3 regions of the Bacillus songklensis genome follow, and region 2 is predicted to be linked to each of the others. Evidence: riboswitches for the same ligand, from Rfam matches in the RefSeq annotation. Region 2 holds a riboswitch; each other region holds the start of a gene.
What was found. A riboswitch is a leader RNA that binds a small molecule or an ion and turns the genes downstream of it on or off. The one in region 2 is predicted to bind cobalamin.

Region 1 (10,192 bases), on a different contig from region 2:
TACTTCGTTCTTGATCGTCTACATCATTTTAGGAATAGCAGTTGTACTCGTCTTAAAATATTACTTTAAGCGCCACCCTGTAGCAAAAGATTTAGGAGTTCAATCTGAATCATAAGGAGGTGTCATATTGATATGATGACCGAAGCATTATTGGCAATATCGATACTATGGGGATTCATCTTTATTTATGCGGTCATGGCCACGATGGATTTTGGAGCGGGGTTCTGGTCCATGGTATATATTAATCAAGAGAAGACGAATGCGACAAACATTGCAAACCGTTATTTATCCCCCACATGGGAAGTAACGAATGTGTTCATTGTAGCCATCGTTGTAGCGCTCTTCTCATTTTTCCCGGGGGCTACGTTTACGCTGGGTACTGTTCTTTTGATTCCGGGAAGCATCATTTTATTACTGTTGTCCATCCGAAGCGCCTTTCTTGTCTTCTCGCATATGGCAAAGGATTACGAAAAAGTACTAACCTATATTTCAGGGATTTCAGGCCTTCTTATTCCTGCTTTTTTAATTTGTGTGCTGCCAATCACACACGGAAACTATATCGACAATATCGAAGGAACGGATAAGCTGAATTTAGTCACTTTATTTACGAGCCTGAATGTATATGCCTTCATCGGCTTTGCCGTTAGTTCCACTTTGTTCCTGTCATCCCTGCTTTTAGCCGATTTCTCTAAAGTATCGGAAGAATTTGAAGCATATAAAATATATCGCCGGGATGCCATCATTCTTGGACCGATTGCACTGTTGATGGCCCTCTTTATTATGTTGACGATGCGTCAGGAAGCAACATGGCTTTACGATAATATGATGGAATTTCGAGGCTGGCTGATCAGCTCTGCCCTCATGTTTATAGTAACGGGCGGTGCTTTATTCATCCCTTCACGTAAAACGATTGGGATGCCTCGAATCGCTGTTGTATCAACCGTACTGCAATACTTCCTGGCTAGCTATGCTTATGGAAGGGCACATCTGCCATACGTTGTCTTCCCCAACGTAACGATCGAATCCGGGTTTACACACCCCGCTATGTTCCGTGCATTGTTTATCTCTTATATTGTGGGATTCGCTATCCTTTTTCCGGGCTTTGTGTACTTCTGGAAGCTATTTATGAAAGATCGCAGCTATTTAAGGAAAAAAATTTGATAAAGGAAACGAGGCGATTGCCGAGCCTTTAGGCGACGGCGATCGCCTCGTTGCACTTATGCTAATAAGAAAGCACTTTTATGGTTTCTTATTTTATTAGCTAAAAAAGAAGGAACCACTTGGGACTGCTGACAAACTAAGTTTCTAAGGAAAAAGCCGATAAATTCCTACTATTGATTCAAACATCCTCAACACACATAAAATGATAATCATTCTCAATGTTGATTAAAAAATAAAACATTCTTGATTATGCTTCTCGTCGAATAATTTTTTGAATGGCACTCCATGAATGTTTTACAAAATAAATCGGTTTTTCTTGCTTCTTTGCTTTTTCCTTTATCACTTTCGCCATATTATGATTAATAAAATCAGTAATGACCAATATAAATTCAGTATGCTCTGGGATTTCTCTTTTCACCATACTTGATTTTCTTCCATCCAAATGAATGATATCTGTATACCCTTCATTTTCTAAGCGGTTCGTAATATGCTTTAAGCGATCCCCGCCTACTACCATAATTGAAGACATATTGTTCCTCCTTTTGATTCTCTCCCTCTTTATGTAGAATCTTTTCGCTTTGCCACTATTCAATCTATTTACAGAATAATTGAGAATGATTCTCTTTGTCAATATGAGATTGATAAAAATTCTCAATTGATTTTCATCATGTGTCATTGACTCCATCATGCAGGCAGTTTTCTCCTCCTTGAGGAATTGGGAATTTTATCGTCCGCTAGAGCGGGATAAACTTATTCAAAATGGTGAAGCTAAACGTGTACGTTATCAAAAGGAGGAGAGTTACGATGGCACAAGACGTATTATGCGAAGTAAACAACTGTCACTACTGGAATCAAGGCAACCGTTGCGGTGCTGATGCCATCTATGTTGTCAGCCATACGGGAGAACGGGCTTCTAACAGCCGTGAAACTGATTGCAAGACCTTCAAACCAAGTAATGAATAAATTTCTATAGATTCAAGGGTACTTCTTCAGGAAACGTTGAAGAAAGAAAAGTTATTTGTTTAGGAGGTATCCTCGACGCTTAGCGCATTGGGGATGCCTTTTTTACTACATATTTCAGGGGGTTAAGCCATGAACCGCGATAGTTTAATCAATTCTTTTAAAAATGAAGTTAAAACATCAAATCAAATGACATTCCCAATTTGCGTCGACTCCTTTACAAACTTATGGCAGTATGAGTTTGGGTCATTAGATGGTTTACCGGCGGAGATTGATGATATCATTGCACATCGTGCAGTGGAACTAGGCTTAATGGAGATGGATTAACACAAAAAGGGAGACTTTACGAGCCTCCCTTTTTGACTATTTCATTCTTTTTTCCCGCCGTTCTTTTGAGGAAGTATAAAGCCACTTTTCTTCCTCTGTTTGAGGAACGACCTTTGGTACCGGTTTAGAGTTTCCCTCGTCGTCTACGGCGACCATCGTTACAAACGAAGTCGTCGTCAGTGTTTGTTCACCTGTTTTCAAGTTTTCCCGATGAACACGGACATACACTTCCATCGATGTATTTCCCGTTCCCGTAACGAACGATTCAAGCGTTAAAATATCTCCTGCTTTGACAGAGGATAAAAAATTAACAGAGTCAATTGAAGCGGTAACCACGGTTGATCTTGAATGCTTCATCGCAGATATTGCCGCAATTTCATCAATATAAGCCAATACTTTTCCGCCAAAAATAGAGCCTAAGTGGTTCGTATCAGGGGGCAGCACTAATCTTGTTTGAACAACCCTTGATTCATTCATCGCCTTTTCTTGCTGCACAAATTTTCCTCCTTATAATTCATCAAAACCATTCACATCAGATGTCTTCGTATACTGTCTTGATCTTTGTTCAAAGAAATCCGTTTTCCCTAAATCCACTTCCTGGTAAGCGATGATCCAGCGAAGCGGATTATGAATAGGCGCGTCCGGAAAAGCCAGACGTCCAAACCCCAGCTGATTGCAGCGCTTATTTGCCATATATTGAATATACTGCGTCAGTTCAGACATCGTTATTCCATTAAACTTTTCACCAATGACGTCATTGGCCCATTCGATTTCGAGGCGGGCTGCTTCCCTGAATGTTTCAATTACGAATTCCTTTAATTCCCCTGTTCGGTATTGAGGATATTCGCTCAATACTTCTTTAAAAATCTGCTCAAACAATCCAACATGAATTTGTTCATCACGGTTAATGTAATTAATCATTGTAGAACTTGCCAGCATTTTTTGATTGCGTGCCAGATTGTAAAAGAAAGCAAACCCGCTGTAGAAAAACAGTCCCTCTAAAATAATATCAAATACAATGGATTTTAAGAAGTTCTCTACGGTCGGTTCCTGTGAAAATTGTTTATATCCATTTGTCACAAAATCATTTCGTTCACGAAGCTTTTCTTCTGTACGCCAATATTCAAACACCTCATCCTGTTTTGTTTTAGATACAAGACTGGATAAAACGTATGAGTAGGAGTGAGTATGAATGACCTCTTGCTGTGCCAGCATGATCATCAAAGCATTGACAGATGAGTCCGTAATATAGTCTGCCGCCTTTTTAGCATAATCAGATTGGATGCTGTCTAATAAGGCCAACAACCCGATAATCTTTAAAAAACTTTCCTGCTCCTGTTTGGTCAAAAGCTGAAATTGTTTAATATCCTGGCTCATATTGATTTCAAACGGGGTCCAGAAATTAGCCAGCATGCGCTTATATTTCGGATATGCCCATGGGTAGCGGACATCATCCCAGTTTAAAATGTTGGAGCTGCTTCCGTTGATGATGCTTGTGGCACGATTAGGAGCTTGTTCATCCATTAATGCCCGTTGTATTAATGTTGTCATTGTTTCTCCCCCTTTAGCTGTGACAGCTTTCACATTCATCAATGACTTCGCTGGACGTAGATCGAACATAATACGTCGTTTTCAGCTTGTTCTTCCAGGCCATCATGTGCAAGTCCAACAGCTCTTTTGCCTTAATATCGTTACGCACATACAGATTAAAAGAGATAGACTGATCAATGTGACGCTGACGTTTAGCATTTTGTAAAATGCTCCATCTTTGATCAATATGATAGGTTGATTTATAGTACCATGTTGTTTCAGCATTCAAATCTGGAGCGGTAACTGGAATCTTATAGTTCTTTTTTTCCTCTGAATAGGATTTGCGGAAAATTGGGTCAATGCTTGCGGTGGATCCGGCGATAATGGATGTAGATGAGTTAGGTGCCACTGCCAATAAGTAGCCGTTGCGGATACCCTTTTGCTTCACAAGCTCCCGAAGCTCTTTCCATTCGTCTGATACATAGCCGCGCAGCTCGAAATATGCACCTGTCTCCCAATCGGATCCTTGGAATAAAGGATAGGCTCCCTTCTCTTCGGCCAACTCCATGCTTGCTTTTATCGTCAAGTAAGCGATGTTCTCATACAGTTCATCACAGTATTGGACAGCCTCCTCAGACTCCCAGGCAATTTTTTTTAAGGCCAGTAAATGATGCCATCCAAATGTACCCCCGCCCACTGCCCTATATTTTTCGTTTGTGAGCTTCGCTTGCAGAACAGGCAGATCGTTTAGGTCAATCACATTATCAAGCATACGACTTTGAATCTTGATTAATCTTTCTAACACGTTTTCTGTGACAGCTTTCGCTAAATTAATAGAGGATAAATTACAAGTAACGAAATCTCCCGGTTCCTTCGTCACTACAATTCTCCCGTCTTCCAATCTCTCTTCTGTCACTTTTGTGATACTCATATTTTGAGCAATCTCTGTACATAAATTAGAACCGTAAATCATGCCTGCATGCTTGTTCGGATTCATCCGATTTACTGTATCGCGATAAAGCATATAAGGTGTACCGGTTTCAAGCTGGCTTTTCATGATGCCTTTGAAAATTTCAATGGCGGGCACGACATCCCATAACAAACCTCTTTCACCAAACAAACCTTGGTCTGCTGCCTGAACACACTCAAAATATTTAGTACGGAAGCTTCCGCTGCCTTCTTCCTCATCATAGTAATCCTCTAAACTGTAATTCATTACTTTCCGAATCGTGTGGGGATCAAAAATGTACCATTCTTCACGCGCTTCTACCTTTTCCATAAATAAATCCGGTATGCAGACTCCTGTAAATAGATCATGAGTGCGCTGACGCTCGTCTCCGTTATTTAACCGTGTATCCAAAAATGAGAAGATATCTTTATGGGTCACATCTAAAAAAACTGCAATTGCACCCTGACGCTGACCTAATTGATCCACGCTAACCGCAGTGTTGTTAAGCTGTTTCATCCACGGAATTCAAAATTGTTACTCTTCGTTATAAAGATGAAGGGATAGGTCATTTCTGCCTACCTCTCTATGTCGCCATAGAGTTCAGACTATATCATTATCCAATTTTTTAATTTTCTTGAGTTTTGATCCGAAAGATATTTTTATTTTTGATTGTTTCACACTCATACTCTTTACCATTTTTCTGAGCTTCATTACTACATTTTGGCTACAGAATTTTTGAGTCGCTTTTCCTTTTTTGTAAGCATAAAATTCTTCGCCACAAAAATTACAGTTGAATGGATGTTTTTTCTTACATAGTTTTTATCATATGCCACTATTGCCACCTCCTTTTTGGCTCTTTTAAGTAACTCTATAAAATTAACCTTTCTACTCAAGAAAAAATTGGATAGGCGGCTCGGGTTGTAAAATTACTTTTATAACCACTTAGTCGTTGGACCTTCTTCCTAACTTATCTCAGGAAGCTTGGCTGCTGATTAACCGCAATCTTGGATTTTCAGGGGTCAATACGTCATTACTGCGTATCATCCTACCTTGATATACTCGGTCTTTCCAGCAATTGACCGCCTTTTTATACAAACATTACTGCCTGCAGGCGCTATTCCTTAACGCCACTTGAAACACCTTTAAACCCTTTAATATCACTTCCGCGGCTTCTTACCTTCCCCAGGTATGCACCGATACCTCCACCGTTTTTACTAACTGTCGCAATATCCGTATTGCTGTCATAAATTCCTCTCAAGCTGTCATCGATCGTATCAATAAAGCAGCTCGATAACTGTCCGTAGCTTTTCCCCGCATTCGCCAGTGTCGGTGTCGCAACGGTCATATATAAGTTCGACAATGCCCAGTACGCTTCCTTAATGAGTTCCAAACGCTTCTCTTTTGATTCTTTCATCATCAGTGTCATCGCGATAATCAAAAAGCGCTCTTGCGGCAGTTCGTACACATCACCGCTGTGCGACTTGGCCAGGTAACGGTCCGCCAATGTCACCAAACCGATGTATGTAAACAAGTGGTCCCGCTCCTGAACGATGATTTGCTGCAGACTATCAATTTCATTTTGGGTATATTCGTTCAAAAGATTTTCGCTGTAAATTCCGATATCCGTTAAAGATCGAATCAGCTCATACAATGACCCGTATTTTTCTTTAGCCTCGTATCCTCTCGAAATCGCAGCCTTTCTATACAGCTGGCCCAAATATACTCTGGCAGCTGCATACGTCCAGTTCGGCTCTTCTACTGATATTCTCTCCAAAGCGGATAAAACCAGCAAATTACCGATTTGTTCTTCTGTCATATCATTTTTGTATGAAAGAGCATGTCCAATCTTTTCACGATAAGATACAAAATCTAATTGCGGAAATGAATCTACAAGCTCCTCTAAGCATGTTGTCACATTGTTTGTCATGGCTGCCGCATAAGTATTTTCCATACCGTTTCCTCCTTTTTCAATTTTCAATAAAAAAACGCCCATCGGAGTTCGATGAGCGAATAGAACGGAATGGGAAAAGGGTACACGACACCTTCTCCACTCACGTTCTATCCTCTCACCTCCCGAAGAAGATAGCACGATGTAAAATAGGCAGGTCTCCTGACTTATGCATCATCCTACTTTAAGGCCTTCCCATGAAGCAGCTTCACAGTGGGTTTCCTTATTTCATCAGCAATTACAGTTGCGGGTACAGCTCCGGATTTCCACCGGATTCCCTTTTCAGTTGCTTTCGCAACACCTATTTCACTGAGCAACACAATATGTTGTATTTTAACAAACAGAAAATAACTATATCTTGTTGTCTCATTCATTATAAAGCTAAAATTTTCATCTGACAACTGTTTTTTCCACTTTAAATTAAAATCCCTCATTCGACAAGAGGGATGGCTCCAAACGACGAAAACCATGTCGTTTGAGGACACCCCTCCAATGGATCATCACATTTATTTTCATAAAATCAAAATTTTTGTCGACTCTTCATTCCATGCAAAAATAAAGATCTCTTGCTGTTTAACTCATTAGTCAGCCTGAGTCATACAAAGCTACATAGCCTTATATGTTTTTGTTTCATATGTAACTTTTTTCAAAAATTCTCTATCGATTTCAAAACCCATTCCAATTTTTGATGGGACCTGAATATAACCATCCGTCACTATTACTTCAGGCACGATGACGTCTTTTTCCCAGTAGCGGGATGATGCTGAAATGTCTCCTGGAATCGTAAATCCCGGTAGAGAGGCAAGAGCAATATTATGGGCGCGGGATACACCAGATTCCAACATTCCTCCAACCCATAAATCAATCCGTTGGTCCAAGCATAAATCATGAATTCGCTTCGCTTCTGTTAACCCTCCTACTCGTCCTACCTTTACGTTCACAATCTGACAGCTCCCCAGTTCAATCGCTTTACGAACATCATCATATGAAACGATGCTTTCATCAAGACAGATGGGGGTCATGATCTCCCGCTGCAGCTTAGCATGATCCACAATGTCATCCGAATCTAAGGGTTGTTCAATCATCATGAGCTCAAATTCATCAAGAAGTTTTAGCCTTTCTATATCATGTAAGGTGTAAGCTGAATTGGCATCTGCCATTAAAGGAAGAGAAGGATATTCCTTTCGAATTTGCCTAATGAGTTCATAATCATATCCCGGTTTAATTTTCACTTTAAAACGTTTGTACCCTTCTTTTAAATACTGTTCGATTTTGGCCAGCATTTTCGGAATATCATCTATTCCGATCACCACACCCGCTTCAATTTTATTTCTGGTACCTCCAAGTACTGAGGCAAGGGGCTTTTCTCTCTTTGTGGCATATAGATCCCATAAAGCTGTATCCAATCCCGCTTTTGCCATGCGGTTTCGTTTCACAGGAGAAAAAACAGCGGTCAAATCTTCAGGATGCTTACATTCACCTTTTAACAAAGAGGGAATAAGGAATTCATCGAGCACATGGAAACAAGTCTGAATGGTCTCTTCTGTGTACCACGGGATGGAAAATGCAACAACCTCTCCCCATCCCGTTACCCCGTCTGTGTCTTCCACTTCGACTAAAATCATTTCACGCTTTTGTACCTTTCCGTAGCTCGTCACAAACGGGGCCAATAAATCCATCTTGATAAAGCGCAGTATAACGTACTTAATGTTCATCTTGCTTTCCTACATACTTCTCTAATAATAAAGGCAACTGACGGCGTACAAGTTTATTGGACGCATTGCGGGGCAGTCCATCTACAAAATAAATATGATGGGGTACTTTGTATTTCGCCAGACGCTCCAGGCAATAATGTTTGACCTCTTCTTCAGTCAAAAATGCGCCTTTTTGTTTCACAAGAAACGCACATGGAATTTGTCCCCATTTCTCATCTTCCATTCCTGTTACACCTGCATCAATGATGAGCGGATGCGATAACAGCACAGATTCTATCTCGGCAGGATACACGTTTTCGCCCCCTGATATAATTAAGTCAGAGCGCCTGTCCAAAACATATAAAAACCCCTCTTCATCGAGGTAACCGATATCTCCTGTATGAAACCATCCGTTTTGAAGCGCTTCATTCGTGGCTTCCGGCCGATTTAAATAGCCTTCGGTGACATTCGGACCTTTTACCACAATTTCCCCCGGCTGCTTGGCTTCCGCTTTTTCACCTTGTCTTGTTTGAATTTGTACCTCACAAGGAAATAAGGGTTTCCCTGCTGATCCTAGCTTAGTGAGACTGTACTCGGGGGGAAGTGTCACGATTTGAGAAGCGGTCTCGGTCATTCCATATGTTTGATAGACCGGAATATTTAAATCCGAACATCTTTCAAGAACAGGCAATGGAGCCGGTCCACCCCCTAGTAGCATACAGCGAAAATGGGATGGATATGCCTCATCCCCTAAGTCATCCAGCATTCTTGAAAGCATCGCCGTGACGACCGACGCAATCGTAATCCCCTCTTCCTTAATCGCCCGATTAGCAAGGGAAGGATCAAACTTCTCGTGCAAGACCACTTTCATACCATAAATGATACCTCTCATTAATATGGATAGACCGCTAATATGAAAAAGAGGTACAGTACAAAGCCAAGCATCCTTATCCTGAAGCCCAAGATTCAAAGCTGAACCAACAGCACTCCACCAGTGATTGCCATAAGTCTGCATGACCCCTTTTGGGTTTCCGGTCGTACCGGATGTATACATAATGGTATCAATGTTATCCAGCTGGAACTCTTTAATCCAATCAAACGTTTGTTTAGATGTCTGCATGACCTCTTTAAAAGTATGAATCTTAATGTCCAGATAAACTTGAGCCTCTTTTGCAGTATGTAAAAAGTCCTCATTTACCAACAATGTTTTAACACCCGCATCTTCCAATTGAAATCGCATTTCATGGGATGTTAAACGTGTGTTTAACAGCAATGTCTTTGCGCCAATATACTTCATCGCATGAATAAATATCACCATTTCAAGACTGTTGGAAGCTAAAATGGCTGTCATATCGCTTTTTCTTATACCTAACGACACACATTTCTCGGCTAAGCCAAGAGCTTGTTCATGAAGCTGCCGAAATGTTAATACACCACTTGGTGCCGATATCGCTATACGATCTGGAGTTAAGTCCGCCCGCTTCATAAGCCAATTTGGAATTGTTTGATAAGTCACTGTATTCACTCCTTGCATGAATGTTCAAAAAAAACAGCTCGATGAACCATTCATCAAGCTGTTTTTGTAATCACGGAAAACGAGGGAATTGGCCGAAGTCCGGTTTG
Region 2 (10,192 bases):
AGACGACCATCCGTTTGGTATGGAACAAAGAAAGAAGTTAGTGACAGAAGGTGATATGATGAGCCCCAGTTGCAAGAGCTGTTCCATAAGCCATTCCCGCTCTTTTTTGACAAATGCAATCGTTTCTTGAACAAATGATGTCTCCCGTAAACAAGCCACTCCGATTTGCTGTGCCACACCGTTGACACTCCAAGGCGGCTGCCGTTCAGATAAAAGCGAAATCAGATTAGGAGAAGAGATGATATACCCGAGCCTAATACCGGCAATATGGAACATTTTCGTCATCGATCTTACAAGGATAATCGGGTATCCCTTTTTTAAGTAAGGGATAAAATCGATAGGCGAATCAACGAAATCAAGAAATGCTTCATCAATGATCAGGATGGTGTTATGCGCTTTTGCTTGCTCTAATAAAACCTCCCACTCATCCAAAGGATACATCACGCCTGTCGGATTGTTCGGATGGCAAATCCAAATCGCATCCGCTAAAGGAACGGCATCAAGCAATGAGCCTAAAGACCACTGCCACCCCTCTCGTTCATCCAGCGGGACTGATACGATATCACAACCGAATACCTCGCATGCCTGGCGATATTCTACAAATGTCGGGTCAACGATTACCGATTTTTTGCCTGTCAATAAACCAGCAATAAGAAAAAAGGCTTCTGCCGCTCCGTTTGTTACCAACAGTTCGTCCTGCTTGATGGTCAGATGCAGAGCCAGCCCAACTGTTAGTTCTTCTGCCTGGACGGATGGGTAGGAAAAAGCCGCCTTTTGCATGAAAGGCCACAATTCCACAATACGATTGGGCACGCCGAGCGGGTTAATGTTGACACTAAAATCTATGACACTCTGTTTCTCTTCCACCTTTAATTCCTGTAACAATAAATGCGGATTAGCTCCATGTGAGGGCAGCAATAAAAACACCTCCTAAACTTATCAGGCATAATACAAATCCGAAGACAGTCCGTCTCATCATTTGAACAGCCTCCATGATCATTGCGGTCGATAGTTCAGCAAGCGGGTCCCCTATCTTGGGGCGGTGTGAGGAAATACCTTCATACGTATTCATGCCGCCTAATTGAACACCAAGCAAAGCGGCCATTGCACTCTCCCCATATCCGCTATTTGGACTCGGGTGCTTTCGGGCATCCCGCTTGATAAGAGAAAACACATGCCGGACGGAAAATTGACTATGGCCAATATTCATCACAGCCATCACAAAAGCAGTAAACCGGCTCGGTATATAGTTCAATACATCATCACATTTAGCACTGAAAAAACCGAATTGCCCGTAGCGCTCATTTTTATACCCAACCATCGAGTCGCACGTATTGATGGCACGGTAAAATAACGCGAGGGGAGCACCGCCTAGAAACGCAAAAAACAGAGGAGCCGTTACTCCGTCACTTGTATTTTCCGCCACTGTCTCTACCGTCGCCCTGGCGATCTCTTGTTCTGTCAAGTGCTCTGTATCACGGCCAACAATCATTCCGACTTCCTTACGCGCACTCTCTATATCCCCTGCAGCCAAAGGTTTGGCGACATTGACAGCCGCTTCCATCAATGACTTTTGCGCAATCGTCGTATAAATGATAACAATTTCTATGAAAATACCGATCATAAGATGGAGTTGATAGGCTGAATAAACAATGACTCCACCAAGCCCTATCGTCCAAAAAGCCATACTTGCCACAATAACCAAACCTCTTATTTTTTTCTTTTCCCCTCGATTCAATTTATCATCCAGCCAGGAAATCCACTGCCCGAACCATCGAACAGGATGCGGCCAATGATGCGGGTCTCCAAGAAGTTGATCTAGCATGACGGCTCCCGTAACCCCCGCCATCCGTGTTAAGATGAATACGATCATTCCCTCCATTCTTTTTGTCGTCCTCCTCCCAATGCTTTGTATAAGCTTATATGAACCAATTTTCCGACTGTTGTTACAACGGAAGTCACATTGACCTTCTCATCTTGTGCCAGATAAGAACGACACGCCGATGAAGCCGGACGGCCGTCATAAACCCGACCGTGCCATCCGCCTCCATGTATCTGCTTTTTAAAAATTCGGTAAATTCTCGTTTTGGTTCGTCACAACAATAATTTTTATCTACATACCGATTATAAAAGGTATTTGCCCATTTCACCCCATCTCCCAACACACCGCAGCTATATGTATAATAAAGATGTTTTGTTTGCATGAGAAGAATATCTGTTTTTTCTATTAATGATAGATTTGAAAATGGGGGCAAACCTTCAAACTTCCTTGAAGGAAAATGCCCCCATAGCTCTTTAATTGTACACCTCAGGATAAACGGCTTTTGCCAGTTCTTGCAGCCCTTCCGCTAAACGCGGGCCCGGACGTGTAACCTTATCAGAATTTACATCCAACACCTTTTTCTCCTTTACAGCCGTTACATTTTGCCATGCCGGACGTTTCAATACTTTTTGGGCCGCTTCTTTGTCATAGTAGCCGTAAGTGGTAATGATGACATCCGGATTTAGCTGGACCGCCTTTTCCTCTGACATCATAACCCATCCTTTTTCATTTTCCGCTGCATTTTTCGCTCCAATGATGTTCAACATTTCATCCATGAATGTGCCTTTTCCTGTCGTATAAATCTCAGGCTCTCCCGATACCTCGACCCAGACCATTTTACGGTCTTTTTCATCAATCTTATTTGCTTTTTCCTTGATTGCCGCCACATCAGCTTTCATATCTTTTACGATTTTCTCTGCTTCTGTTTGCTTTCCCGTTAATGTTCCCATCGTAATAATAGAATTATATACTTGTTCAAACGAAGTGGCATCTTTCACCACAAACACTTTTACTCCCGCATCTTCCAGCTGTTGAAATGCATCTGGTGAACTTCCCATTGCTGAGGCATGGGCAAATACAATATCTGGCTGAAGAGATACGATTTTCTCCACGTTAACGTTCGTATCTCCAACCTTCTCTTTTTTTAATGCTTCTTCTGGATAGTTATCGTAATTGGAGACGCCGATTATTTGCTTATTTAATCCCAGTTCAAACAAAATTTCCGTATTGCTTGGTATTAAAGAAACAATCTTCTTCGGTTTCGAATCTAACGTTACCTCTTTACCACGTGCATCTTTCATCGTTACCGGAAAGTCTTGTACAACTTTTTCCCCAATTTGTTTTGTTTCCGATTGTTTTGTATTGCTTTCTGCCGCTCCACCGCATGCCGCTAAGAACATCATGAGTGCTATAAGCAGTGTCAGCAGCCTTCCATGTTTTAACATGATGAAACCCTCCTTCAAAATGCTGAAAAATAAAAAAACCTTGCTTCCGAAGAAAGCAAAGCGGCTGTGATCATAGTCGACTATGTACAAAGGCGATTTTTTCTTGATCTCCTAAAGAGATTCAAACACGACTCTTCACGAACCTGCTTCCCTTTCCTCGAAGGCTGGACAGATTACAACAAGGCAGGTCTCCTGACTTACACCTTAACAATCACACCTCCTTCCCATCAATTGCAGGCGACAGTGGTAAATGGTGCGATTTTAGTGATTACAGTGGCGGGACCGTGCTGGATTTTCACCAAACTTCCCTTTTAACCCAATAATTCTTCCAATTATCAGGACCTTATTGAACAGCTATTTGATTTTCACCATATTAGTATAGCGCACGACATACAGATTGCAAAGATTTTCTTTTGACTTCGATTTTTCTTTAAACACCATTTATCCTGTCATCGTCCTCATGCGTTCGAAGAAAAACAACAATCCATAAGAGCCCGATTCTTCCAACTAATTGCCAAAGGGTAATTCGTTCCTGATGAAGGAAAAGCGCATTTTTCTAATGCATTCAATCTAATTTTGCACATGAATTTTTTCCAAATGCCCTTATTAGAACTGGAAAAGTCATAGATTCAAAGAACAGTACCTTGACAAAAAAAAGACCCTCTTATTTTCCTCAGAGAGCCGTTGTTTAGTGACTATTTCTTTTTATCGTCAAGATTCAACTTATAGCTGTTCTAAAAATTCTCTCACGGCATCCGGAGTTTTTGCATTGGCACTATGCAAATGAGCTAATTTTTCACCATTTTTAAATACTAACAATGACGGGATTCCCATTACGTTTTGCTCTTCTGAAAGTTCGGGGAACTCGTCACGATCAATCTTAAACCAATTTTTATCTTTGTTTTCTGCAATGATTTCATCAATGAACATATCAAGACGTTTACAATCAGGACACCATGTTGTAGTGAAAATTCCTACGGTTAGTTGATCTTGAGAGATTTGCTCGCTGTATTCTTGTTTTGTATTGATTTGTTTCATTATTTTCCCCCCACGCTTTTTGTTCTTTTTTATTATACGCATTTAGTTCTTAGTACTCAAAAAATTTGTTTTTCGCCTACTACTGCCTTCCTTTTCATTTCATCCGTTTATGGAGTAAACAAAATGGGTCAACCTTTTTTAAAGAAAGCTTGAAGAGACAATGTTTCTGATATTTCCTTGCGCCTTTGACATGAAGCGAAAACAAAAATACTGATTAGACAAACGATACAAACGGCGGAATCAAATAAAAAGTCAATAAATCTCCCGCTTCTTCCCACTACAAAAAACTGATGAACTTCGTCGGTAAATGCAAAGAGTGTCGTCCATAACCAAGTATGAAAATACCTCATTTTAGTTTGCTTCATATTTAAAAACATGAAAATCGTCAGCAAAGAAAAGAACAAAATATGCCCCAGTTTATGGAGGATAAATTCTGTTTGAACCACGTTTATCCATGGGAAATAAAAGATACTTTTCCCATCAAACAAAAAAGAGAGAGTAACACCTTTTTCAAATTGGGGTTTGTTCATCCAAGTTGAAGGATCTGATACGATTAAATGAGGAGTATTCGAAAAATAGAAAATCCCAAACATCGTCAACCATAGTAACCACTTTTTCACTATTCGCTCCTCCCTTCAACATACCGATTGTTCATTGTCCCATTGTACAAAACGAAAATAGCTAATGCAAGTCACTCCCTATTGTATTCACTTTTTGTCCCATTTCGAACTAAAAAAGCGTACCTGTCAAAGGTACGCTTTTTTTTAGTTGCTGTCGCAATATCCACACCAACCATATATGTCATCCAGCCCATCAACCCTATGTAGTCACAGTTTTCCCTACTTATCATTATAGTATAAGGAACGGGATGGCCAATAGGAATGCAATGGGCTGGTCCAGTTCCCCCTCTAAAAAAATAGCAATTTTTGCGGAAGTACCCTAACAAAAAAAGGGCAACCTTCGCCCTTTTTTTAGGTTAAAGTATATCTCGGGTCCCCGGCATTTGCGGAAACATCCCCATCATACTTTGATCAGGGGACATCAGCGATTGACCCGGCATCATCGGTTGACCCGGCATCATTGGTTGACCCGGCATCATTGGTTGCCCCGGCATCATCTGTTGACCCGGCATCATTGGTTGACCCGGCATCGTCTGTTGGCCCGGCATCATTGGTTGCCCCGGCATCATTGGTTGCCCCGGCATCATTGGTTGCCCCGGCATCATTGGTTGACCCGGCATCATCTGTTGACCCGGCATCATCTGTTGACCCGGCATCATCTGTTGACCCGGCATCATCTGTTGGCCCGGCATCATCTGTTGACCCGGCATCATCTGTTGACCCGGCATCATCGATGGAAACTGCATCCCATAACCCATCGTATAAGGCGTTCCCATTCCTTGCTCATCGCCATAAGGATATCCGTACATCTGTCCGTAAAAAGGACTCATACGGTCGTAATAACCTTTTCTCATTCGTTTGACTCCTTCCGTATATCATCAGTACAGTTTACACTATTCAATCTGTACAAAAATAGGAATTCGTCCCGATTAAATTAGGCGTTTATCCGTAATTTAAATGTTGATGCATAAAAAAGCGATTAGCTGGGAACGGTGTGCTCCTTCAGCTAATCGCTTTCACCATGAAAAGATTACGAAATATAACGGTTTTGGGCTTGCGGTTTTTCTAAAATTAATTGACTCACTTGATACGCACTAGAGAACGATAATTCAGACAATTGGCCTTCCCCTTCACACCAGTCTCCGGCAAAGAACAGGTTTCGGTAAGCCGGGAAGAAGGTTGGCATCGGCTCCTGGTAAATGGTCCATTTTAGCTCCTGAGCGGATGCTCGCTTTGAAACACGTGGAACAACAAGCTCATCGCGCCAGCCTGCAAAATGCTTATCATACAATTCTTCAATTTTTTGCTGTACCTTTGCCGTATGCTCTTTGTCTTCCGCTTCACTTTTTGATATATAGGCAATGGCCTGAAGCAACTGACCGCCTTCCGGCACACATGTTTCATCATAGAACGATATGTCGGTAATGAACATGCGATTCTTTTTGTCATAAATATACGTATATGGCACTTCAATCCTCTTCTTAAGTCCGACATCATATACGAATACATATGTAGGTTCATAGCTTGCATATTGTTCGATAAAATGCTGAATGTTTGAATCTACAAATAATTTTTCCAATTCTTTTGGCGGGATACAGAAAATAAATTCGTCTGCCTCAAAGCGTTCCTCGCTCGAAATTACCGCTGTTACACGATTGTTGTATGTTTCAACAGACTCCGCTTTTTTCTTGGTCAAAATCGTTCCGCCGTTTTCTTCAATTACACGGACAAACTCATCAATGAGTGCTTCCCAGCCCCCGCCTATATAGGCAACCGGCTTATTTGTTGTGAATAAACGCTGATAATACTGGAAATATACATCTGACGGAATTTTTTCCGGCTCGTTTGTGAAAAAGTTGGATGATGCCAGCGTCAACATCATTTCTTTTACTTCATCACTGATCTTGCGCTCATCCAGCCAATGTTTGATGGATTGATGTGGATGACCTTTTTCTAAGTGAATTAATGTTTTAAAAATCTCAAAGGTAAATTTAATTTTATCGACACCTTTTAACAGTTTTGTGCGGAACAATCCTTGAATGTTAGCCGGCACGTCCGTTAAATCCGTTCCGATATCATATTTTGCTTTCGTCGGTTCAAAATCACGCCAGTTAATATGAATATTTAACTCTTTTTCTAATTTGCGCAAAAAAGATGTATCACGACCATAGATCGCATGAGCACCAAAGTTGAACGAAAACCCTTTAATCATTAGAGTAACAGCTCTTCCCCCGAGTTTTCCCCTTTCTAACAGGGTAACTTTCTTTCCTTTCTTCGCCAGGTAAGCCGCTGCAGAAAGGCCTGCCAATCCACCTCCAACAACTAGGACGTCTGTTCGATTGATGTCGCTCATCGCAATTCTCCTCCCCTATTTAAAACAAGCGGTTGGACAATTTTGTAACCGCTATCATTTACTATTAAAAAAATAAGCTCCTTCTTATCATATACTAACTATCGACTATTTTCTACCACGGAAGTGTTGAAAATTAAGATTTTTCTAAAAAACTTTTTCTTTATGAATCTCCCATCTAGCAAAAATCAGAAGCACGTTCATATTTATCAGCTCCGCCCTCCCAACACGTATTGAAGTCAGCCAATTTATCTTTGTCGATTTAACGAGGGCGGCACGTACTCATCGCTTCCCCTTTCTCCCTGAACATATGTCGTGCAGTAAAAATGATGGCGGCATGGCGGATATTCTCCTTTCCATCCTTGCTTTTTCAGTTCTTTTGCCACCATTCTATTAAAAATCCCATGCCCCACGAAAACAACTTTTCCATGGATCCGGGCATATTCACTCAATATTTCACTCGCTTTTTGTGCTCTCCTTACTGCCTGCCTATACGTTTCTACCTTCCCTTTATAAAGAACCATCCAAAGGAGGCGAAAGAAAAAAGCCCATGTATGCGGTTTTAGGCGAATGAAGGATGGGATATGTTCAAAAATAGGCAGTTCCGCTTCTCGAAACATATTCGATTCCATCATCTTTTTTTCCATACCCGGCAAAATGGTCCGGGCAGATTGAACGGTGCGGACAGGCGGACTTGTAATCATAAGAGCAGCTTCCCGGCATTTTCTGATCGTATCGAGTGAAACTACTGTATCTTTAAACATACCCATCTGATCATAATTTTGAATCCATTTCTTGAATTGCGTCACATTACATTTTTGATGACTTTTACAACAAGACGGACCATGCCGAATGAAGCTAATCTCCACAGCTATCTCTCCAGTCAGTTTTTACTTATAAGACCGGACAATGCGTTAGATTGTTTCATATGAAAGATTCTTACAACCAACAAATCATTCAAAAATTGAACGAGCTTACAAAGGTTCTCATATAAGCGGCTGACAAGAACCCGTAAGGGAGATTGTCAGCCGCTTACGCGTAAATAATTGGACATAAATGCTTTTTATTTATGTCCAATTATTTATGTGGATTTATATATTTTTCATTCCTCCTCTTTATTAGAATAATTGATTGGTATAAACGATATAAATACTAGCAAAAACAGCCGCATAAAAAATAAGGGTTTCTGAGAAACTTCCTGTTTCGTACGTGAGCGGTGATTTAAATCTCTTTTTAGAAAGAGGAGAAAACAACGGCACTCCTTTTCGTGAGAAAAAGTCTCCTACGATATGAAAAATATATCCAATGCACATTCCAAGCACAAATGAATTCGGATATACCTTGTACAAAAAGGAAAAAGTGATCCAAGCAAGCAACGAGTGGGTAAACCCCCGATGACCGAGTGCCTGTTTGATCAACTTAGACAATCCGAATGTTCTTCTTCCTATATAAGAATTCGGCTCATCAATATCAGGAATTAAACTCCCTAACGCAATTCCAAGTACATATGTAACGGTAAACGGCACATCTGTCGCGGCCGCTATTCCTGCTCCAGCAGCTATCGATGTGGCGACATGTGTATGATACCTCAACTGTATCACCCTCTCTCTTTATGTTGAATGCCTATCACAAACTTTATACTTGAAGATTCGATCCCCAAATCCATACATACGTTCCCCTCGAATTTCTACTATATGCAAAATCATTCCATTTGTCAAAAGTCTTTCGATGGAACAGGCAAGAATTACTCGCTCCTATAAAACAAAAAGGGCTGTACCCTGCAGAGCCGCATACTCTCACATATGCCACAAAATGAAAAACCCGGTCAGTGCCGAGCTTTTTCAAAAAAATTGAATACCAATAAAACCGATTACCATAATGATCAGACTAATAATCATACGTACTCTGTTTTTCTTCCGATCACCTGTTTTCTGCAGAACTGAATAAGCGAATGTACTTGCATAGAGGATAAAGCCTAAAAACCCAAAGATAACGACATAAGAAAACATAATAAACCTCCGTTGTTTCATCCTGGTCTCTTGATTGTACCATGAACCGAATCATGCTAAAAAATGAGATGGCCCTAGTCGGATAAAGCATCGGACTAGGGCCTTTCTTTAAATACTATTTCCTGCTCTATTGTTAGGGGAAAGAAGTACATGAAGCAATTTTATCAGCGTTCCTCCACGTTAATATGAATGGATTGTCTATGCTCTCGTAAATTTTCTCTTATCCGTTTACTACCTTTCCTCCGTTTATATGGATAACTTGTCCGGATACATAAGAAGAATCGGCATTTGATGCAAGGTAAACGTATGCCGGTGCAAGCTCTTCCGGTTGTCCAGGCCGTTTCATTGGAGTATCCTTTCCAAATTTGCTCACTTGTTCCGCCGTAAAAGTAGAAGGAATAAGCGGTGTCCAAATCGGACCCGGGGCCACACCGTTTACCCTGATTCCCTTTTCGGCTAGCTGCATGGAAAGCGAACGTGTAAAGGTTGTAATCGCCCCTTTTGTAGCAGAATAGTCAAGCAATGTTTTATGTCCTGCATAAGCCGTAATGGACGAAGACAGGATTTAATGTTCTGAAACAACCATCCTGATCCCGTTCTTCGGCCGCAGTGTAATTAAAGGATCCGGAGCCACTTCAGGACAGTCTTCACATAATTCCAAGCGGTATCGCTGCAAAATCGTCCCCATGACTAATACGGCCTCAAGCATTGCAAAATGGTTTCCGATGCATACGCGCGGACCTCCGCCGAACGGAAAGTATATAAAATCTGAAGCCGGCTTTATGCTCCCATCTTCAAACCGTTCTGGCTCAAAAACAGTCGGATTCGGGAAATATTTCGATGACCGCTGGATGATATAAGGACTCATGATCAATGTATCTCCCTTTGAAAACTCATATTCACCGATG
Region 3 (10,192 bases), on a different contig from region 2:
GGGACTTACGTACAGTAGATACACATGTAAAACGGTTGCGTGAAAAGTTAAATCGTGTGTCACCGGAAGCAGCCAAGATGATTGTAACCGTATGGGGTGTCGGATATAAATTTGAGGTTGGCAATGAATGATGTTTTGGCGAAGTGTTGTAGGTAAACTATGGTTTACCATTTTATTGCTCGTTTCATTTGTTTTATTCACACTGACCATTTTGCTGTTGGAGTTTTTTGAGAATTATCATGTAAATGAAGCGGAAAAAGAATTGACGAGAAAAGCGGTCAAAATCTCTCATATCATGGAACGAACAGAGGCTGAACAAATGGGCTTGTCTATTGTCGGCGAACTTGTAGATGATTCAAGTCTTGTTATTTTGCGAAACAAAAATCAACCTCCCGATTTTAGAAATGTGAAAGAAGATGAGAAGAGTTATATCGCCAAGCTTCTTCACCAAGATAAAAAGTTAAAGAGTGTTGCCCAAACGGGAAAAAATGTTCAGAAAAAAACATACCTCGGAAATCCTGACGAAAAAGATAGTGATGATTTGATTTATATTGTCGGTGTCCCTTTATCCGCTGATGGAGAGCAAGGAGCCATCTATTTATATGAATCGCTCTCGTCGATCGCTGAACCTTCCAAACATACAACGAAGTTCATTTTGCTCGCAGCCGGTGTCGCCATTATTTTGACGACGATTTTTGCGTTTTTCTTATCGACGCGTATTACGGCACCGCTGCGCAAGATGAGGCAAGCTGCTTTTGAAGTAGCAAAAGGAAAGTTTGATACGAAAGTGCCGATTTTAACACATGATGAAATCGGTGAACTGGCCATCGCGTTTAACCAAATGGGAAGACAATTGAAATATAATATCAATGCCTTAAGCCAGGAGAAAGAACATTTAGCCAATATTTTAAGCAGTATGGCCGACGGTGTTATTACGTTAAGCCGGGATGGTTCCATTTTGATTACGAATCCTCCTGCCGAGCGCTTTTTGCAAGCGGCTGATCATGAACAGGGCGATAAGGGGCAAAGTGAACTTCCTGCGAAAGTGCACTATTTGTTTCAGAAGGTCGTGGCGACAGAAGAGGAACAAAGTATTGAAATCACGATTCAAGGGCATAGCTGGGTTATTTTAATGTCTCCTTTATATAACCAAACGAAAATTCGTGGAGCAGTTGCCGTTGTAAGGGATATGACGGAAGAAAGAAGATTGGACAAAATGCGCAAGGATTTCATTGCCAATGTTTCCCATGAACTGCGTACACCGATTGCGATGCTTCAGGGTTACAGCGAAGCGATTGTTGATGATATCGCAAGTACGGATGAAGAAAAGAAAGAAATTGCCCAAGTCATTTACGACGAATCCCTCCGCATGGGCCGTCTTGTAAATGAGCTTCTCGACTTAGCGCGAATGGAAGCAGGACATATTCAACTGAATGTGGCCGATGTGTCCATTGCAGAGTTCTCGGAACGGATCGTCAGAAAATTTCAAGGCTTGGCAAAAGAGAAGCGTGTTTCGGTCACTCTGGAAAAAAAGGCCTTATCAAACGACGGAGCCACTTTTGACCCTGATCGAATGGAGCAAGTGCTGACCAACTTGATTGATAATGCGATTCGCCATACGCAAGAAGGCGGAAAAGTCGTATTGCATGTTGGAAATGATGAAACGGAATTGCTGCTGAAGGTGCAAGATAACGGAGCTGGCATCCCAGAAGAGGATTTGCCATTTGTGTTTGAGCGTTTTTATAAAGCGGATAAAGCAAGAACGCGCGGAAAGTCCGGCACAGGTTTAGGGCTCGCGATTGCAAAAAATATTGTTGAAGCACATGGTGGAGTTATTTCCGTATACAGTAAGCTTGGAGAAGGAACGACATTCTCGATCAGCCTGCCAACTAAAATAGAATAAAAGAATGATAAAGTGAAACTTCCATCGGAGGAGGTATGGCTCTGATGATTAGTTGAACCAACCGGGCTCTTACGGGCGGTTATCCCGTATTTAAAAAGTGGGGTTTTACCGTCCATTAGAGCGGGATAAAGGGTAAAGGTGTTTTTATTATAAAACTTAAAAGGGAATCTGGTGAAGATCCAGAACTGTCCCCGCAACTGTAATTGTGGACGAAATAAGCGAATACCACTGCATGGTATGACTGTGCGGGAAGGGCTTAAAGTAGGAAGAAGCAAAAGTCAGTAGACCTGCCTTTCCTTTACATAGTTTCACCTCTTCGGGGAGTAAGAAGTGTAAACGATAAAATGTGGCTCATATCATGTTTTTTCGTTAGAAGAGGGTGTTCAAAAAAGTACGATTTCTGGTACTTTTTGAACACCCTTACGTTTTTTGCTCGACAAGAAAGTATAAGGTGCACGTTGAAATTATCCAGCTGCACGAGCCAGCCCCCACGGTAATTTCGCTTCTTCCTGCGGAACCAAAAAGCGGTTCCTTCTCAGAAGCTCCAATTCCCTATGGGGCTAAGCGGGCTCGTTTCGCTTTTCTTGATTGTCCAGCTGCACGAGCCAGCCCCGCTTTTTTTAATACATAACAGGGATAAAAGGAGTTAAGCAGTTTGAAAAATAATAGAGAAACTCATCGTTTATTCATGGTATATATGTCCAGTATAGGTTTTGTGATCATTACGGCATTAATGGGAATTAGCATTGGCTCTATTCATATCCCCATTTCGATGATCGGTAAAATTTTGGCGGGTTTTTTGTTCCAGCTGCCCATTCCTATTGAGCAGCAGGAACAAATGACGCCCCTTATTACATCCATTCGTCTTCCCCGCGTGATTTTAAGCTTTTTGATTGGAGCGGCTCTTGCTGTCTCAGGGGCAGCATTGCAGGGACTACTGAAAAATCCACTGGCTGATCCTTATACACTGGGGGTTTCATCAGGAGCCTCGTTAGGAGCGGTGGCCGTTTTATTTTTTCATCTTCAGCTTCCTTTGCTAAAAGGGTATACATTGCCTTTGGTTAGTGTCATGACCGCTCTGCTGGCATTGGCCTTTATTATTTTCACCTCCACAGTCTTACTAAAAAGACTAACAATTGAGTCGATCATTTTAATAGGCATTATCTTGAGTTCTTTTTTGAGTGCGGTTATTTCCCTGCTCATTGCTTTATCCGGGGAAGAGTTGCGCCAAATTATGACGTGGTTATTAGGGAGTGTATCCATGCGCGGCTGGGCATATATCCAGTTGTTTCTTCCTTTCTTCACGACCGGTTTATTAATCATGTTATTATGTTTAAGAGACTTAAATGCGCTAACGTTTGGCGATGAAGTCGCCCAATCACTCGGGGTGAATGTGGGGAGATCCAAAATCCTCCTTTTATTTGCTTCTTCTTTATTAACAGGGGGGGCTGTTGCCGTTTCAGGAACAATTGGATTTGTAGGGCTGGTTATCCCGCATGTCACCCGTCTGTATATCGGTTCTAATTACCGTCATCTGTTGCCGTTATCATTATTAAACGGAGGTGCATTTTTAGTGCTGGCCGATTTGATCGCCAGGACTATTATCACACCGCGTGAATTGCCGATAGGGGTTATCACGGCTCTTGCAGGTGCGCCAATATTTTCCATCTTATTTATCCGGAGATATAGAAAATGACTTGTAACTTTTTAAAGAGAGAAAACGACTAAAATAATGAGAGCGGGAGGGAAGAACGGTGAACGCGGTCTTTCAACAGCTTTACGAAAAATATCATCAAGATCTCTTTCAATTTTTAATGTATATGGTTCGCAGCCGTGAAATGGCTGAAGATCTCGTACAAGAGGTCTACATTCGTGTTTTAAAATCGTACGAGCGGTTTGAAGGCAAAAGCCATGAGAAAACGTGGTTATTTTCGATTGCCAGAAATGTTGCTATTGATCACTTTCGAAAGCAAAAAAGCTGGAAGCAAAAAGTGTTGGATGTTTTTGATTGGAATAAAAACTCCTTAGTGGACAACACGCCTTTACCAGAAGAGTTGGCTGTGAAAAATGAGGAAATTCAAATGATGTATCAATGTCTGGAAAAGTGTACAGTAGATCAACGATCTGTTATCATTCTACGATATATGCAATCACTATCCATTTCCGAAACTGCACAAGTGCTTGGATGGACAGAGAGCAAAGTGAAAACGACTCAGCATCGTGCGCTTCAGGTGTTAAGGAAAAAAATGATGGTGCTTTCATCAAGGGGAGGGAGCAAGTGTGAAGATGGGACAGTGGAACGAAAAACAAATTGAGGAATTACTGACCCGCATGCCAAAGCCGAATGATGACCGGTCTTTACAAGAGGTTTATCAAAGCATCCAAAAAAAGATGGAAAGAAAGCCGCAAAGGATGTGGATTTTGTCAGGCTTAGCATCAGCAGCTGTTGCGTTGCTTTTAGTAGTATTGGCTCTTCCGCTTTTTCCGCCAGAGGAGAAGCTAGAGCCATCTTCCGCTCAAAATCAGGCTGGAATGGAAAAAGGAGGGCAACCTGCCGTTGAAGTTCAAAAGCAAAACGGGCAAGGAATTATGGTGAAGCCTTCTCTTTTAAAACCGGAAGGGAAAAACTACATTACGGTTGCTGCGCCTGATCAAAGTATTCAGTTTGTGGTTCCTCTTACTTATATGGTCAAGGATGAGGGCGACGCGATTGTTCAATCCATAAAGAAGAAGGCTGGTGAATTGGATGAAGAGAAGCTTGGTTTGTCCAAAAATATCATTCAGGATCTAAACCTTATGGAAAGCCAACATTTAGTAAAAGTAACGGTGGAAGCAAATCATCCTTATGGAATCGGATCGACCGCGGAGACGATGTTTATAGATTCACTTGAAGAAACTTTTCGCTGGCTTCCATATGATGAAGTAGAGTTTGAGACAGATGGCCGTAAAGGGATTAGGTTAGGGAACACAGGTGAATTGAAGACACTTCCGATACATCCCATCTTACGAAAAGCCTATTTAATTTATCAACTGGACAAAGACCATCCGAAGTTGTTAGCTCCAACACATGAATCATACAAAACGTTTGGTGAAGCGATGGAAGCCATGAAGAAAGATGATGAATTAGATAAGCTCCATGCTTCTATTCCAGATGATGTGAAAATTGAAAAGATTAAGAGTGATGAAACCCATCTAATAATAAGATTTTCCAATGATACGAAACTGCGGAACGAGGAGCAATATGTTTATATGCTGCATGCCATCATGCTCACCGCCCGCGACTTTGGCTATAAGTCCATCAAATTCGAGGGGGGCACCATCGATAAAGTTGGTGACATCCGTTTACAGGAACGCTACACAGTTCCGGCAGCTCCAAATGTTATTACTCCAAAGAATGAAGAGAGGTAACAGAAGGCTATTGAGGCAACCGAAAGTCAGCTTTCAACGGCAGAACAGAAGCTGTCTCATAAGCTTCGAGTATATTACAAGAATCGATTTTTACTGAAAGGGACCCGTCATAAAATCTCTTGCTATTGCTGGATTTTCTTGACGGGCCCTTTCAGGAGGATAACTCAAAAGGGATGATTTTGAGTTATCCTCTTTTTCATTTTTTAGGTCTATAAAATAATGGAAATGCGTAAAGTATATGTATGTACAAAATATACATAGGAGGATCAGAATGCTTGATTTTGTTAGGCGCATTTTAGTCGTGGTCATTATGGCACTATGTATTGGCCTTCTGTTTGTGGGCGGGAAAATGGCAAAAGCGGAAGAAAATGGGAGCTGGCAATGGCCGGTTGAAGGAAAAATTTCGGATGTGTTCGGTTCTCGTGATGCGCAGCATCACGGAATCGATATCGCCGCCCCGGTTGGAACAGATGTCATGTCCGTAAGTAAGGGGATTGTTTCCCGTTCTTATTTTTCCGATACATATGGACATGTCATCTTTGTCCAGCAGGAAAATGGTTACGAAACTGTTTATGCACATTTGCATAAACGGTTTGTTTTTGAGGGCAATGTGGTACAAGCCCGTCAAAAAATTGGAGAAGTAGGGAACACAGGTAGATCATCGGGAGCCCATTTGCATTTTGAAGTACATAAAGGTTCTTGGAATAACGAGAAATCAAATGCTTTAAATCCCCTTTTAGTATTAGACCAAAAGCGTTTGTATGCATATTTAGATGACCGCTATACAAGTAAAGAGGTGTTTAAACAAACAACAGAGGTAGAATCGAATCATAAAATAGAAGAGACCGTTCAACAAGGGGACACGCTTTGGGAATTGGCCAATAAATATAACACCACTATCGGACAAATCAAAAAATGGAACACTTTAAAATCAGATTCGATTTATATTGGACAAACAATAGTTATTTATGCCGCTACCGTACAGTCCAATTCTTAAAAAGAAGAGGATGATTCAAAAGGTATAAAAAGACATACCTTTTGAATCATCCTCCTGAAAGGACCTGTCATGAAAATCCAGCAAAACCAGAAGATTCCGTGACGGGTCCTTTTAAAGGCCAACTTTTGTCATGGATTAGAGACTTATGGGACAGCCTCTTTTTTATTATAGCTCAATTTTATGAATAGATACGATTTCACTGACACTTTGTAGAGTTGCAAGTATATTGTCATCCAGTTGTTTATCAAAGGAGAGCATCATGATTGCCTCTCCGCCCTTTTGTTTACGTCCTACTTGCATCGTCGCGATATTGACATTGTGATCACCGAGCACTTTACCTACATTCCCGATTACACCCGGCTTATCGGTGTGCTGAATATACACTAAGTGTCCTTCCGGCGCAAAGTCGATATCAAATGCTTGAATGTTAACAATCCGAGGACCATAGTCTTGAATATAGGTTCCCGTAATCGTAAATGAGTTATGATCTCCTTTAACCGTTACTTGAACAATATTGGAGTAACCTTGTGTGTCATCAGATACTTTTTCTCCAAAAGTAATCCCTTGTTGTTTGGCAACCATAGAGGCATTGACTTCGTTAACCGGGTGATCAACACGAGGTTTTAAAAACCCGGCTAATACGCCTCTTGTGATATAGTTGGTTTCTAAATCAGCGACTGTTCCGGCATACGTTACGGAAATTTCTTGAACCGGTTCTCTCATACATTGTGAAATAATAGACCCCATTTGTTTTGTTAATGTTGTGTATGGGTATATCTTTTCAAATACTTCTTTTGATATGGCAGGCAAATTAATAGAAGAGCTGACAGGCTTTCCTTCAAGAAATTGCAGCACTTCAAAAGCCACATCTTCCGCAACGTTAAGCTGTGCTTCTTTTGTAGATGCGCCAAGATGAGGAGTTGTAATCACTTGGGCAAAATCAAGCAATTTATTGTCAATAGGAGGTTCTACTTCAAATACATCAAGTGCCGCTCCTTTTACATGCCCGATTTCTAAATAATGAATGAGTGCTTCTTCATCAATGATGCCGCCTCTCGCACAGTTCAATAAATAAACACCTTTCTTTGTTTTGGCAAGTGTTTCACGATTTAGTAGCCCTTTTGTTTCTTTTGTAAGAGGAGTGTGGACGGTGATGATATCTGCTGCCGCTAATAATGAATCTAGCGATACTGAGTTAACGCCTAGTTTTTCCGCTCTTGTTGCGGTTAAGAATGGGTCAAAAACACAGACCTTCATTCCAAACGCTTTTGCCCGTTTCGCAATTTCTGAGCCGATACGGCCAAATCCTATGATTCCAAGTTGCTTGTTGTATAGCTCTGTCCCGACAAAAGCAGAGCGATTCCATTCTCTTGATTTAACAGAGATATTTGCTTGTGGAATATGACGAACTAAGCTTGCCATCATGGCAAAAGTATGTTCCGCTGTAGAAATGGTGTTACCGTTTGGTGCGTTAATGACGACGATTCCACGTTTTGTAGCTGCATCAGCATCAATGTTGTCAACGCCAACACCCGCGCGCCCAACAATTTTTAAGTTAGTCATTTTAGTTAATAATTCCTCTGTGACTTGTGTTGCGCTTCGGACAAGAAGAGCGTCATAAATATGTAACGAATCTTCTACTTCCCCTACTTTTTTCTGTATTACCTCAATATTCTCCGCCTTTAGTAATGGAGCCAAGCCCTCACTGCTGATAGCATCAGCGACAAGAATGCGATACATCGTAATCTCTCCCTTTATGGACTTAAATATTTGATAATTTAACATAATATAAAAATTCCGTCAATTGGTTTTGGCAAATGTTCATAATGTAACCGTTACCAATAAAAGAAATCTTATTTTCACGAACATTATATCTCGTTTTTTTAAGAATGTTCAGTTTTACCGATTGTTATACTCGGATTTTAAGGCGCGGAGGCAGTTTAGTAAAGTAAATTATAATTTATAATATTCTCAAATAAAGAAATCTCTTCTTATAAAAGGACAATTTTTTCATTTGATACTTACCATTTTGTTCTTGGAGTTCTTTACACTCTTCAATTCATTTAGCGGTAGCTTGCAGGTGTTTCCGAGTGCTGATTTCTGTTTTGCCTTTATAGCGCTCAAAGAAGTGAGAGGTTCGTTATTTACTTTTAATTCGAGATAAGTTATAATGGACCATGACAATAGCATATGGTCTATCTTCGGGCATGTTTTTTGAACCTATCCTCTTTTCGAGAGATGGTTTGATGAACAAACAGCATACTAATATAAAAAAGCGACTCTTCTATAGGAGTCGCTTTTAAATTGAAGAATTATTCGAATTTAGTTGCGTCGCCTTCAAATGGCTCATCAGCAACTTTAATAGAGTCGGTAGGACAGCCTTCTGCTGCATCCATCATGTCATCTAATAATACATCAGGAACTTCAATGATTCCCTGGTTGTCATCTAATGTTACAAATGCGATGCCTTCATCGTCGTAATCGTAAATGTCTGGTGCAGCTGCTCCACACGCACCGCATGCAATGCAAGTTTCTTTGTCAACAATTGTATACTTTGGCATAACAAGACCTCCTATAATCTCTCACGTATAATGCTAATTTCTACCTCTTTTGAGGTTTGCTTATTTTAATCTTCGTTTTTATTTTAAAACTGTTTTGATAACTTTTCAATAGTAAAGTCATTGAGAATACTTATCAGACAAGGACTTTCCCGTATATTGATGCCCGTAAATGAAAAGAAGTAAACATGGAAAAACATGTGAAGTGGTTCTTTTGGTACAATAAAGAGGAAAGGGTGAGAAGTCAATTGAATTTTTTGTCCACTATTATCTTATATTGTTTGAATGAGTTTAAAGGGGAAAGGACGGTATTTGGAATCTACCATTTGTTGACAGGGAAAAAGTCAGCCCAAACCATCCAGGACGGGAAATTATATCGAATTTCTCAATTATTTCAAAGCTTTCCTTATTTAAAAAAAGAAACTTTTGCTCAATATGTCAAACGGTTAGAAGGTAAAGGGTACATAGTAGAAAGAGAGCAGGCAAAATGGATACTGACACAAGAGGGACAAGGATATTTACAGGAACAGCTGGATCGATTTCCGCTATCTCCCTATTTAGACGGATGGCGTTATATGAATGTAAGTTTATTGTTTTTATCACGGCTTACACTCTTGATTCAAACCCTTTCTCACTTAGTGTATCATGAAACGTACTTTTTGCCTGTTACCCATGATATGAAGGTGCTAAATTGGACAAAAGGTTTTCTGAAACGACAAAGACTGTCCAGATCGGATTTAGCAAGGCAACTGTTTTATGAGTTATCCGTTTGCCTGGAGAGACGCCATTCAACAGAAGCTGATCTTTTCGTTCTCCAGTTTTCAGGTTTTAAAAGAGCTGGTCTTACAAAAAAGCAAATAGCCGACTTATATGGAATGGATGAACATCGGGTTCATTATTTACAAGTGAGTGTACTGCATTTTTGTTTGCAAAAAATAATGGAAGATGAAAAGGCTTTTCCGATTCTTGCTTCACTCATTCCGGAAGCCGCCTCATCCGTTCCGCTTACCATCTCGACCATGAAAACCCTTGAGTTATTAAAGCAAGGGAAAACGATAGAGGATATCACAGCTATTCGTCGATTAAAACAAAGTACCATTGAAGATCACCTCGTTGAACTTGCTCTATTTGTTCCAGATTTTTCAATTGCGCCATATGTATCGGATCAGTTGCAGAAAAAGATTATGACAGTGATTGAACAGGCACAAACAAATAAATTAAAAGATATTAAAGAAGCACTTCGTGAAGAGGCAACGTATTTTCAAATTAGAATGGTATTGGCAAGGTATTTTGGCTAGGGAGGTACTATAAGTGCTGAAAAAGACG

Region 1: it holds a riboswitch for cobalamin, as region 2 does, so the genes downstream of both, ACFOU2_RS14945 (ribonucleotide reductase N-terminal alpha domain-containing protein) here and ACFOU2_RS01395 (ABC transporter substrate-binding protein) in region 2, are expected to answer to the same signal.
Region 3: it holds a riboswitch for cobalamin, as region 2 does, so the genes downstream of both, ACFOU2_RS04280 (FecCD family ABC transporter permease) here and ACFOU2_RS01395 (ABC transporter substrate-binding protein) in region 2, are expected to answer to the same signal.

Annotation. Positions count from the first base shown of each region.
Region 1 is NZ_JBHRZT010000059.1:20,858-31,049, reverse strand. Features, by position in the region: gene ACFOU2_RS14985 (cytochrome ubiquinol oxidase subunit I) at 1-115, shown strand, start outside; gene ACFOU2_RS14980 (cytochrome d ubiquinol oxidase subunit II) at 136-1,161, shown strand; gene ACFOU2_RS14975 (DUF2325 domain-containing protein) at 1,409-1,690, opposite strand; gene ACFOU2_RS14970 (DUF1540 domain-containing protein) at 1,966-2,124, shown strand; gene ACFOU2_RS14965 (hypothetical protein) at 2,254-2,448, shown strand; gene ACFOU2_RS14960 (acyl-CoA thioesterase) at 2,485-2,943, opposite strand; gene ACFOU2_RS14955 (ribonucleotide-diphosphate reductase subunit beta) at 2,956-3,999, opposite strand; partial or broken gene ACFOU2_RS14950 (ribonucleoside-diphosphate reductase subunit alpha) at 4,013-5,452, opposite strand; partial or broken gene ACFOU2_RS14945 (ribonucleotide reductase N-terminal alpha domain-containing protein) at 6,051-6,878, opposite strand; cobalamin riboswitch at 7,011-7,195, opposite strand; gene menC (o-succinylbenzoate synthase) at 7,481-8,590, opposite strand; gene ACFOU2_RS14935 (o-succinylbenzoate--CoA ligase) at 8,580-10,085, opposite strand; gene menB (1,4-dihydroxy-2-naphthoyl-CoA synthase) at 10,156-10,192, opposite strand, start outside.
Region 2 is NZ_JBHRZT010000007.1:161,126-171,317, forward strand. Features, by position in the region: gene cobD (threonine-phosphate decarboxylase CobD) at 1-927, opposite strand, end outside; gene cbiB (adenosylcobinamide-phosphate synthase CbiB) at 896-1,882, opposite strand; gene ACFOU2_RS01390 (adenosylcobinamide amidohydrolase) at 1,959-2,204, opposite strand; gene ACFOU2_RS01395 (ABC transporter substrate-binding protein) at 2,296-3,267, opposite strand; cobalamin riboswitch at 3,433-3,628, opposite strand; gene ACFOU2_RS01400 (thioredoxin family protein) at 3,991-4,347, opposite strand; gene ACFOU2_RS01405 (VanZ family protein) at 4,434-4,925, opposite strand; gene ACFOU2_RS01410 (hypothetical protein) at 5,282-5,779, opposite strand; gene ACFOU2_RS01415 (phytoene desaturase family protein) at 5,956-7,278, opposite strand; gene ACFOU2_RS01420 (histidine phosphatase family protein) at 7,524-8,144, opposite strand; gene ACFOU2_RS01425 (metal-dependent hydrolase) at 8,394-8,867, opposite strand; gene ACFOU2_RS01430 (hypothetical protein) at 9,117-9,284, opposite strand; partial or broken gene ACFOU2_RS01435 (SDR family oxidoreductase) at 9,505-9,849, opposite strand; gene ACFOU2_RS01440 (cytochrome P450) at 9,850-10,192, opposite strand, start outside.
Region 3 is NZ_JBHRZT010000020.1:248,998-259,189, reverse strand. Features, by position in the region: gene ACFOU2_RS04290 (response regulator transcription factor) at 1-131, shown strand, start outside; gene ACFOU2_RS04285 (ATP-binding protein) at 128-1,903, shown strand; cobalamin riboswitch at 2,023-2,212, shown strand; gene ACFOU2_RS04280 (FecCD family ABC transporter permease) at 2,592-3,599, shown strand; gene sigX (RNA polymerase sigma factor SigX) at 3,658-4,218, shown strand; gene ACFOU2_RS04270 (hypothetical protein) at 4,184-5,311, shown strand; gene ACFOU2_RS04265 (M23 family metallopeptidase) at 5,583-6,308, shown strand; gene serA (phosphoglycerate dehydrogenase) at 6,474-8,048, opposite strand; gene ACFOU2_RS04255 (ferredoxin) at 8,621-8,869, opposite strand; gene ACFOU2_RS04250 (helix-turn-helix domain-containing protein) at 9,103-10,164, shown strand.